2 linked regions of the Haloglycomyces albus DSM 45210 genome follow. Each later gene encodes a partner of the first gene's protein in a complex. Links are inferred from orthologs where the notes say so. Each region holds a gene or a part of one and is shown on either strand. Other genes may lie near its edges.

The links.
Region 2: the proteins of HALAL_RS0112830 (region 1) and HALAL_RS0110635 are in contact, whole or in part, in a solved structure (PDB 8BNU), measured with the Escherichia coli proteins. The link is inferred for Haloglycomyces albus DSM 45210 from one-to-one orthologs.

The regions. Positions count from the first base shown.
Region 1 is NZ_AZUQ01000001.1:2,775,864-2,781,936, reverse strand. Bases 1,788-4,744 are described here. They hold HALAL_RS0112830 (acetyl-CoA C-acetyltransferase), read left to right. Parts: upstream 1,788-2,604; coding sequence 2,605-3,885; downstream 3,886-4,744. Other genes in these bases: HALAL_RS0112825 (NAD(P)/FAD-dependent oxidoreductase), read right to left, coding at 3,896-4,744; HALAL_RS0112835 (3-oxoacyl-ACP reductase), read right to left, coding at 1,788-2,517. Outside these bases: HALAL_RS0112845 (TetR/AcrR family transcriptional regulator), read left to right, coding at 1-366; HALAL_RS0112840 (MaoC/PaaZ C-terminal domain-containing protein), read right to left, coding at 330-1,193; more of HALAL_RS0112835, read right to left, coding at 1,195-1,787; more of HALAL_RS0112825, read right to left, coding at 4,745-4,873; HALAL_RS0112820 (MFS transporter), read right to left, coding at 4,977-6,073.
Region 2 is NZ_AZUQ01000001.1:2,262,786-2,267,341, reverse strand. Bases 1-2,999 are described here. They hold HALAL_RS0110635 (3-hydroxyacyl-CoA dehydrogenase NAD-binding domain-containing protein), read left to right. Parts: upstream 1-457; coding sequence 458-2,542; downstream 2,543-2,999. Other genes in these bases: HALAL_RS17670 (hypothetical protein), read left to right, coding at 2,898-2,999; HALAL_RS0110640 (thiolase family protein), read left to right, coding at 1-457. Also shown: more of HALAL_RS17670, read left to right, coding at 3,000-3,770; HALAL_RS0110625 (nuclear transport factor 2 family protein), read right to left, coding at 3,885-4,304; dxs (1-deoxy-D-xylulose-5-phosphate synthase), read right to left, coding at 4,362-4,556. UniProt on the Escherichia coli protein: Catalyzes the formation of a hydroxyacyl-CoA by addition of water on enoyl-CoA. Also exhibits 3-hydroxyacyl-CoA epimerase and 3-hydroxyacyl-CoA dehydrogenase activities.

The DNA.
Region 1 (6,073 bases):
CTGTGGAACGGTATCCGGGCCTTTTTGAGTTTCATCGACCAACACCGTGGCGCCTGGTCCGTACTCTATCGGCGCGCCCGTTCACTGGGAGAACCGGTCAGCAGCGAAGTCGACGAACTCCGCAGCAACATGACGACCATGATCGCCGGCCTGCTTGCCCACTACCGCCCCGATATCGACGCCGAAACGAAGCTCGCCGCCCATACCCTGGTAGGAGCCTGCGAGTCCCTGGCCGATTACATGCTCGAACAACCCGACGTCACCGTAGAGGACGTTTCCGGTCGACTCATGGACCTCATGTGGCCGGGACTCGCGCTTATTTTTGATACTCAGCCCAAGTCGAACTCGACCCGACCCCGCAAATAAGCCTTGCCGTCTGCCAGTCGCACCAGGGCGAAATCGTCTCGGTACTCCGTGGAGTCACCGTAGAAGCCGATCTTTTGCCGCAACACGATCGGACGGCGAAACTCGACTTCGACTTTGCGGTCCTCCATTGACCCGGTGGGCTCCACTTCCGCGACGGCGCGGGAAAGTCCCCACATCCCTTGGGCTATCAGATCTTTGTTTCCCATCATTCGCGCCATGGTCCGCGAGACGTGAATCGGGTTGTAATCGCCTGACACGGCGGCATAGTCACGCCCCAGACGAGCGGGTACAAACCATTCCCGGTCGCTTTCCAGCTCGGGCTCCTCACTTCCACCCTTCTTAGGTGGACGAGGGCCCGATTTGGGCAACAGGCGGAGATACGTACTCGTCTCGCTCCACACCACCTCGCCGGCCAGCCGTGCCTCGGTACGTAGGTCAACGGTGACGCCTTTTCGATGAGCGCTGAGATTATCGGCCCACACGTGCAGGTCGAAATGGTCGCCGACCCCAATGGGCCGGTACTGGCGAGTGACGTTGGACAGGTGCAGCATTCCAGTGACGGCCATCGGAAATTCCGACGACATCATAATCCGCATCTGAGTTTTGAAGGCGAGGATGTGCGGGTAGGTAAACGGCAGATTCGCCGAGTCCCGGAAGCCACATACCGAATTGAACTCGCGCAGCGCCGCGCGATCAACGTGGACGTCACGCAGTTCACGGCGAACCTCGGGCAATCCGGCTCGCATGGGATCGGGATAGCGGCGTAGAAAATCGCGCATCCCACGCCAGAGTATCCATCCGCGCGTAGCCGCAGTCGTCTCCACCATGTCACGCCCCCATCAGATTCTGCCCACATACGCGGACCGTTTGTCCGTTCACGGCACGCGATCCCGGCAAGCTGAGCCATCCGATGGTCTCGGCTACATCGACACTGCTACCGCCCTGCCCCAATGAGGAAAGACGCCGAGCCACCTCACGCGTCATGGTCGGCATCTTGGCGGTCATCTTCGTTTCGATGAAACCCGGCGCTATCGCGTTGACCGATCCTTCTCGCTCACGCATGGGCCCCGCCAGGGCGTGAGTCAGGCCCACCAGCCCCGCCTTAGACGTCGCGTAGTTGCTCTGGCCTCGGTTACCCGCTATTCCCGATACCGAGGACAGAACGACCTGGCGAGCGCCCGAATTCAGCTTGCCACTGTTGAGGAGCTCGTTGGTGATGCGACGCGGAGCCTCCAAATTGATGTCCAATACCGTCTGCCATTGTTCTCTGCTCATCCGAGCCAAGGTCTTGTCGCGAGTAATCCCGGCATTGTGAACGATGACGTCGGCGCCCGACGGCAATGCGGCGGCCAGATCGGTCGCCGCGGAGGCAGAGGTGACGTCGAGGGCCACCGCCGTTCCATTCATCTCCTGGGCCAGCTTTTCCAGTTCGCTTTTCACCGCCGGGACGTCGACGCAGACGACATGTGCGCCATAAGCGGCGAGAACCTCGACGGTGGAACGTCCGATTCCACCTACCGCCCCGGTGACGATGGCGGTCTGTCCTTTCAGGTCCCACCCGTCCGCGCTCGCGGTGCAGCGGGCGTCCAAGGACACCACCTGTCCGGATACGAAAGCGCTGCGTCGCGAAAAGAAGAACCGGAGCGGCGCGGCGAGGTGCTGCTCGGCTCCGGCAGGCACGCGGATCAGTTGTACTGTGGCGCCCGGGCGGACCTCCTTACCGAGGCTTCGCGCGAACCCTTCCAGCGCCGTCTGCACGATCACGGCTTCGTCGCTTTCGGTGGTGTCGTCCAGGGCAGCGGATGCGATAACCACGCGGCCGTTCCGGTTCAATCGCCTCAGTTGGGCGGGGAAGAACTCGTATAGCTCGTTCAAATCCGTGATCGTACGAATTCCACTCGCGTCATAGAAGATTCCGTCGATCCGGTCGTCGTCCGATTGGCGACGAATCGTTATGTCGCATTGGGTCAGGGTTTCCTTGGCAATCGCTTCACAGGTGCCGCCGGGGGCACTGCCCAGTGAGGCCGAGGCGATGAACTCTGCTTCTCCCACGGTGTATCGTCGCAGTGGGGCGGCGGGTGGTAGGCCGAGTCTTTTGGCCAGCCCTTTCCCCATCCGTGAATTGACAAACCGTACATATCGATCAGGCATAACCCCTCCCAGGTGCGGAATACTCACATCTCAATGTAACATTACTTCTAAGTAATCTTACTCGCAAGTAAGGTAGGAGTAGACACCATGACCACCATTCGCCCGGTCGCCATCGTAGGCGGCAATCGAATCCCCTTCGCCAAGGAAGGCGGACCCTACGCAACGAAGTCGAATCAAGACATGCTCAGCGCCGCCTTGGACGGTCTGATCGATCGATTCCATCTGTCGGGGCTGAAGCTTGACGAGTTCTCCGCCGGTGCCGTGCTGAAGCACAGCCGCGACTTCAACCTCGCTCGCGAGGTCGTACTCGGCAGCAGGCTCGATCCCGCCACTCCCGCCTATGATGTCCAGAAGGCCTGTACCACCGGCATGGAGACGGCAATCGGCGTGTCCAACAAGATCGCACTCGGGCAAATCGATGCCGGAATCGCAGGTGGAGTGGACACCACCTCCGACGCTCCCTTGGGATTGAACGACCGTCTGCGTCGCCTACTGCTCAATGCGCGCAATTCCAAGAGCACCGGCGCCAAAATGAAAGCGGTTCTCGGACTGCGTCCCAGTCACATGGTTCCCGACATGCCTCGAAACGCCGAACCTCGAACCGGTCTGTCCATGGGAGAGCATGCAGCACAGACCGCCAAGGAATGGGGCATCAGCCGAATCGACCAGGATGAGTTCGCCGCCACCAGTCACCAGCGTCTTGCCGCAGCATACGAAGCGGGCTTCTTCGACGATCTCTTGACCCCATATGAAAATCAGCGTCGCGATCAGATTCTGCGGCCGAATTCGAACATGGAGAAGCTGACCAAGCTCTCCCCCACCTTCGGAGGCAGCGAGGGAACGATGACGGCAGGAAACTCCACTCCCCTGTCCGACGGCGCGGCAACGGTTCTGTTGTCCAGCGATGAGTGGGCACGTGAACACGACCTTCCCGTCCTCGCGCATCTGGTCGATGTGCAGTCGGCAGCGGTGGATTTCGTCGATGGAGACGACGGACTACTCACCGCCCCGGTTTTTGCCGTACCGCGGCTCTTGGAACGCAACGAGCTCTCGCTCGAGGACTTCGACTTCATCGAAATCCATGAAGCCTTTGCCTCACAAGTTCTGGCGACTCTCAAGGCCTGGGAGAACGACGAGTTCTGTCGCGATCGACTGAACCTCGACGGTGCATTGGGTTCGGTCGCTCGCGACCGCCTCAACGTCAACGGATCGTCCTTGGCCACCGGCCACCCGTTCGCCGCTACCGGGGCCAGAATCATCGCCACTACCGCCAAACTACTGCACCAGACCGGCGAAAAAGGGAAGCTCGGTCTCGTCTCGGTGTGCGCGGCGGGTGGTCAAGGGACCGCCGCGATTATCCGTAGCTAGCGCTTATCCGTCAACCGACGTCGCTCGAATGCCCGGGGAACAACCGGGCTGACGGGTCCATGCTGATGACGGCGTTGTTCACCGCCGTCGCCGCTTCCCCGAAACCGGTCGCGATGAGACGGACCTTGCCCCGATAGTCCGCGATGTCTCCAGCGGCGAAAATTCGGGGGACGTTGGTCGCCATGGTGGAATCAACGATGATATGCCGCCGATCCAGTTCGAGGCCCCATTCCCTCAACGGCCCCAAATCGGCGATGAATCCGAGCGCCGCCACAATCGTGTCGGCAGGCACATGATCGGGCACGCCGGACTCCTGCGACCGAAGGCTCACACCCGAGACCCGTTCTTCACCGTGAATCTTTTCGATCTCGGTGTTGACGTGAATAGGCACCCCCAGATCGCGGACGCGTGCGATGCTGCGTTCGTGAGCTCGGAATCGGTCACGTCTATGCACCATAGTGACGCTGTTGGCGATGGGATGGAGTGCCAAGGCCCAATCGAACGCCGAATCTCCCCCACCGACGATGACCACGTCTTGATCGGCGTGCGCATTCAGTTCCGGTACGAAATAGGCGATACCGTCTCCGTCGAACTCAGACGCCGCCGGGAGCGGGCGCGAACGAAAATTCCCCAGCCCGGCGGTGATGATGACCGATCCGCAAGCGATCTCAGTTCCGTCGTTCAATCCGAGAATCGGCCCGTCCTCGGTGTGCTCCAAAGTGTCGGCGCGCCTGCCCAGGAAATACTTGGGATCGTACGGAGCCGCCTGTTCGACCAGATTGTCCACCAGGTCGCGTCCCTTGATGTCAGGGAACCCACCGACGTCGTAAATCGATTTCTCGGGGTACATTGCCGTCACTTGCCCACCGGCCTCCGGCAACGAATCGACGATCGCCGTTTTGAGACCGCGGAATCCTGCGTAATAGGCGGCAAAAAGCCCTGTCGGCCCCGCACCGATAATCGCCACATCCGCCGAGATCTTGGACATAGTCGAAATCACCCATCAATGTCACATCGATTCTCCCGGTAGCTCCGGCAGTGTCCCGATGCTATCGATAAGGTCTGACTGCGATACAGCCGGTCACCACACCTCATCCGGAAACGGTTTCCGAGGGCCGCTTTTCAGAGGTCGACCTCGGTTCGAGCGCTGCATGGTTCCGAGCCCGCCATTCCAGACCGAGGGCGCTCAACCCCGCGAGCAGTGTTCCCAGACCCGCCGCTGTGAATCCCCATTCGGCACCGAATATCTCTACGGTCGATCCGACCAGCGGCGCACCCAACGCCGCCCCGATCGTCATCGCCGATCCTTGCATCCCCATTGCGGTTCCACGTACCTGTGGCGGCGCCAAACGCGATACCCGGTCGGTACTCGAGGCGACGGTCATGGACGTCAAAAATCCAGCCGGAAGCAAAGCAACGGTCAGAAGCCACCACGAACCGGTAAACCCGAGCGGAACGGTCATCAAGGCCAAAGTGATCAGCAGAACCGTAGGGGATACCAGCCGGTCGGTGGAAGCGAGCACAAAAACTCCGGTCAAGGAGTAGAGCGCCCAGAGAGCCAACGGCATCCAGGCCATATTCAACTGGTCATGGTGTTCCAGCAGAGAGACGATCGCGATGTCGGTCCCCGCCACCGCAATCGTCAGGCCCATCCCGACGAACATCATCGCCACCAGACGCCCGTTCAACCAATCTCGCCGTTTGAGTGGCACCGGCTTTTCGGAGATGTCCTGATTTTCCGCGTCGGAGACAGTGGGCGGATTGATCAGCCACAAGGAACCGCCCGCCGCGAAAATGAACAGTCCGACGACGACAGGAGTAAGAAACGGGTTCATGGCCGTGGCCAATACCGTTGCCGCTGCGGGAGCGATGGCGAACGCCAGTTCCACCAACATCGAATCCATGGCATAGGCGGTGCGCCGCAGGCGATCGGGAATCATGGCCGCGATGGGCTGACGAACCACCACGAATACCGGGATGGCCAATACCCCCGCGGGAAAAGCCAGAGTCACCAGGAGCCCGTAGCTCATGAGCGGAATACACAGCCACGTCAGTGTACTGATGACAGTAGTCGCACCGATGACAGTGCGCAGGCCCCATCTGTCGGAAATCCGACCCATCAATGTCGACCCGGTGGCCTGCCCCAGAACGTACAGGGTACCGATGAAACCAGCGTGAATATAGCTCA
Region 2 (4,556 bases), 510 kb from region 1 along the record:
CGACGGAGCCACCGCGTGTGTACTCACCGATTCGGAAACGGCTTCCGACATGGGTCTGTCCGCGGCCATGAAGATGGTCGGCTACGCCTTCTCCGGCGTGGACCCGGAAGTCATGGGAATCGGTCCGGTGCCGGCGACCGAAAAGGCACTCGCCAAAGCCGGCCTCTCCATTGACGATATCGGTCTGTTCGAGATCAACGAGGCATTTGCCGTGCAGGTACTTGCCTTCCTGGACCACTTCAAGATCTCCGAAACCGACCCCCGCGTCAACCCGTGGGGCGGAGCCATCGCGGTCGGTCACCCACTGGCTTCCTCGGGTGTCCGTCTCATGACCCAACTGGCGCGGCAATTCGCCGAGCGTCCCGATGTCCGCTACGGCATTACCACCATGTGTGTCGGTATCGGACAGGGTGGAACCGTCATTTGGGAAAACCCGAACTACGAAGGGAGCAAGTAAATGAATCAGCTGCCAACACTCCCCGAGTTCCCCGATGAAGTCGTCACCGAGGCTCACGTCCGTTTCACCGAGCCAAAAGGTCTCGGTGGCAAAGCGGCACTCATTACGCTTGACAACGGCTTCGACCACAATCGTCCCAACTCGTACGGCCCCGCCGGTATTCAAAAGCTGTGGGACGCACTGGACGAAATCGACGCCGAAGAAGACGTCAAGCTCATTGCCGTCACCGGTAAGCCCTTCATCTTCCTTGCCGGAGCCGACATCTCCGCGATGCCGCACCTGGAGACGCATGAGCAGGCCAAAGCCATGGGTCAGGCGGGACACGCTCTGTACCGTCGCCTCAAGGATTCGTCCATCCCGACGTTCGCCTTCGTCAACGGCGTCACGCTCGGCGGCGGAATGGAACTGGCGCTGCACTGTCACTACCGCACGATCGTTCCGACGGCCGCGGCGATAGGGCTACCTGAGGTCGCCATCGGCCTCATCCCCGGCTGGGGCGGGACGCAACTGCTTCCCAATCTCATTGGACCGGAGAAAGCCGCCCAGGTCGTCCTGCGTAATCCGCTCAACCAAAACAAGATGCTCAAGGGCCACGACGCCTACAAGCTCGGCATCGCCGATGCCGAGTTCGAGGCCGCCGACTTCCTGGAGCGTTCGCTGGAATGGGCGGTCGACGTGGTCAACGGTGAAACCACTGTTGAGCGTCCCGAGATCGACACCAACTCCTGGGACGGTGTCATGGCGGCGGTGGAAGCCGAAGTCGACGAGCGCACCCACGGGGCGTCGCCGGCTGCCAAGCGCGCCGTCGAGTTGCTGCGCCTGGCAAAGGACGCTGAGTTCGACGCCGGTTGCGAGGCCGAGGACGTTGCCCTGGCCGACTCCATGGTCAGCCCGGAGTGCAAGTCCAGCCTCTATGCCTTCGACTTGACTCGCAAGCTGGCCAAAAAGCCCGCCGGAGCCCCCAAGAAGACGCTGGCAAAAGACGTCAACAAGGTCGGCGTTATCGGCGCCGGGCTCATGGCGAGCCAGCTGGCATTGCTGTTCGCACGTCGTCTGGAAGTTCCGGTCGTCATGACCGACCTCGATGCCGATCGCGCGCAGAAGGGCGTCGACTACGTCAACGGCGAGATCGACAAGCTCGAAAGCAAGGGTCGGATCGACAAGGTCAAGGCCGGGAAGCTACGCGGCCTGGTCAGCGGCACCGACGACAAGAGCGTCTACGGCGACTGCGACCTGGTGATTGAGGCCGTGTTCGAGGAAATGTCGGTCAAGAAGTCGGTCTTCGCGGAAGTGGAACCGCTGCTTCACGACGAGGCGCTGTTGGTCACCAACACCTCGGGACTGTCGATCTCCGAAATGGGATCGGACCTGAACAAGCCTGAGCGTCTGGTGGGAATGCACTTCTTCAACCCGGTGGCCGTCATGCCGCTGCTGGAGATCATCCCCACCGAAAAGACCGCTGAGGAAACTCTGGCCACCGCATTCGTCGTCGGCAAGAAACTCAAGAAGACCTGTGTCAAGTCCGCCGACCGTCCTGCCTTCATCGTTAACCGCCTGCTGGGACGCATGTTGGGCGAAGTGGCACGTGCCGTGGACGAGGGAACCCCGGTCGAGGTGGCCAACCAGGCTACCGACCCGATGGGACTTCCGATGCGTCCGTTCGAGCTCCTCGGGCTCGTCGGCGCGGCGGTCGCCGAACACCTGGTCACTCACTTGCACGAAGACCTGGGCGACCGTTTCCCGCTGTCGGAAAACCAGAAGCGCATGGCAGAGTCGAAAGAACCGGTCTTCGAAAAGGGTTCCAACGGCAAGTTCGCTCTCACCGAGCACGGCAAGTCACTCCTGCAGCAAGGTGACGCAGCTCTGACCGCCGATGAACTGCATGAGCGGATCGTCAACGGTCTAGCCGAGGAAGCTGGCCTCATGCTGCAAGAAGGCGTAGTCGAAGGCCCCGAGCAGATCGACCTCGCCATGATCATGGGTGCGGGCTTCCCGTTCTGGCTCGGTGGGCTGACACCGTATCTGGACCGTATTGGAGCTGCGGAAAAGGCCAACGGCAAGAAGTTCGCCGCCGGCCTCAAGTAGTTCTGGATCCAGGGTGGGGACGTCCGCTTGCGGCGTTGCGTCAGCGCTCGGAATCGGTCCGGGCGGGCGGTCGTCCCCTCGATCGGGCCACAATTCCACTATCTGTATCTAGTGTCACATTATCTTTTTGCTGAAAATGGGCTCAACCGAAAGGTTGAACCCATTTTCAGCTTTGGTCTAGAGATCAAACAATCCTGTGAGGCCAAAGTACAAAAATCCCGACATACCTCTGGATAGTGCCCACATCCGGCGAAAGCCCCTTCTGTTACGTTCCGAGAACTTTTCGAAATCCAATTGTTATCTACTGGCTAGTAATGCGTTTTGACCTGGCCTTCTCGCGAACTACGGTTTCGGGGTGCGTTCATTCGAGAAAAACTCAAGCAAAAAATCCACGGAAACCGAACTCAACAACGAAACCAGCGAGACAACCTCACAGGCCGGTATCTTCGCATCATTGCGTTCCCGCCTTTCGCTGCTCAGTTTCGACAAGTTCAAAGCTCTACCCAAGGCCAAACAAAAGGCCGTCATGACCGGCGCTGCCGCCATCGCCTTCATCGGCATTGGTGGCCCCGGAACGCTGGCCCTGGCCAACTCCGACCACACCGAACCGGCCACGTCCGAAACCGCCTCCGAGGAGGCAGCCTCCGGTGAAGGCGCCTCGGAAGAAGTCGAGGGCGAGGAAAAGGATGAAAAATCCGAATCCGACGACTCCGATAAGACCGAAAAGTCCGAAGACTCCGGCGCGGACAAGGCCGAGACCTCCGACGACAAGACCGTTACCCTGCACAACGTTGCCGGGCTCGACGATGAACAGCTGGCCAATGCCGTCACGATCATCGAAGCCGGAGAAGACAAGGGCATCAGCGAGCGCGGCCAAGCCGTCGCTCTTGCCACGGCCATGCAAGAGGCCAAGATGTACAACGCGGCCTCCAACGACGTCCCCGAAAGCTGGGATCACACCAATTCCTCGGTCCACTGGGAAGACCACGACTCCGTCGGCATCTTCCAGCAACGCCCCTCGATGGGATGGGGCTCGGTCGAGGAGCTCATGGACGTCAAGACGTCGGCCGATAAATTCTACGGTTCACTACAGCAGGTCAGCGGCTGGGAGGACATGTCGATCGCAGCGGCCGCACAGGCCGTCCAGGTATCGGCCTTCCCGGACGCGTACGCGCAGTGGGAGGACATGGCTCATGAAGTGGTGGACGCCTACCACTCAGCCGCTTAAATCCCAATCAACGTCATAACGTTAAAGGCGGGGTCGTATTCGACCCCGCCTTTGCCTATGCGTACTCGTTCGGTCTATCGGTACGGAACGCGCAGGACTCGAGCCGGGGCACCCTCACACTTCGCCGGTGGCGACCCAGTACTCGCAGAATCGACCGTCTCGAACACGCAGAATATCGTTACCGAAAAAGCGCGTTACACTTCCGTCGACGGTTGTTCCGGCTCCGTTCCATCGGGCAGAAACCATGTCGGCATCCACAAGAGGCTGGACCTCTATCTGAAAAGCGAGGCCGCTAAACATGGTCTTAGCCTCTGCGATTAGCTCGGCCAATCGTTCTGACCCCCGGACGTCACGTCCGGGCCAGTGTCCCACGAAGTCAGCGGTCACAATACGCGCAGCGGCGGCCCGCAGCGCGTCCGCATCGCTCGGGCCGTTCCAGAGGTGCTCGATCCAGCTCCGATATAGGTCTTTGGCGTCCATGCCTACCGTATCCCCGTCCCCCATATCGCCACTGTCCCACAAGTTCTGCCGCATGATGAAACGATGACGTTATCCGTCGTCTACCGGTCACCCTGGTTCGGACGGCACCGTTTACTTTCCCGGATCGACGGTTCGGTGTTTAGCAGCAATGGATTCGCTGACGGCTTCAGGAGTCAGGCCGATCTCCTCCAAAATCTCCGCTCGAGTACCGTGGCCGATCCATCGTTTGGGTACCGCAAAGTCCTGGAAGGGTACGGTCACGCCGTAATCGCGCATGGCGGCCGACAGGGTATCGCCGTATCCGCC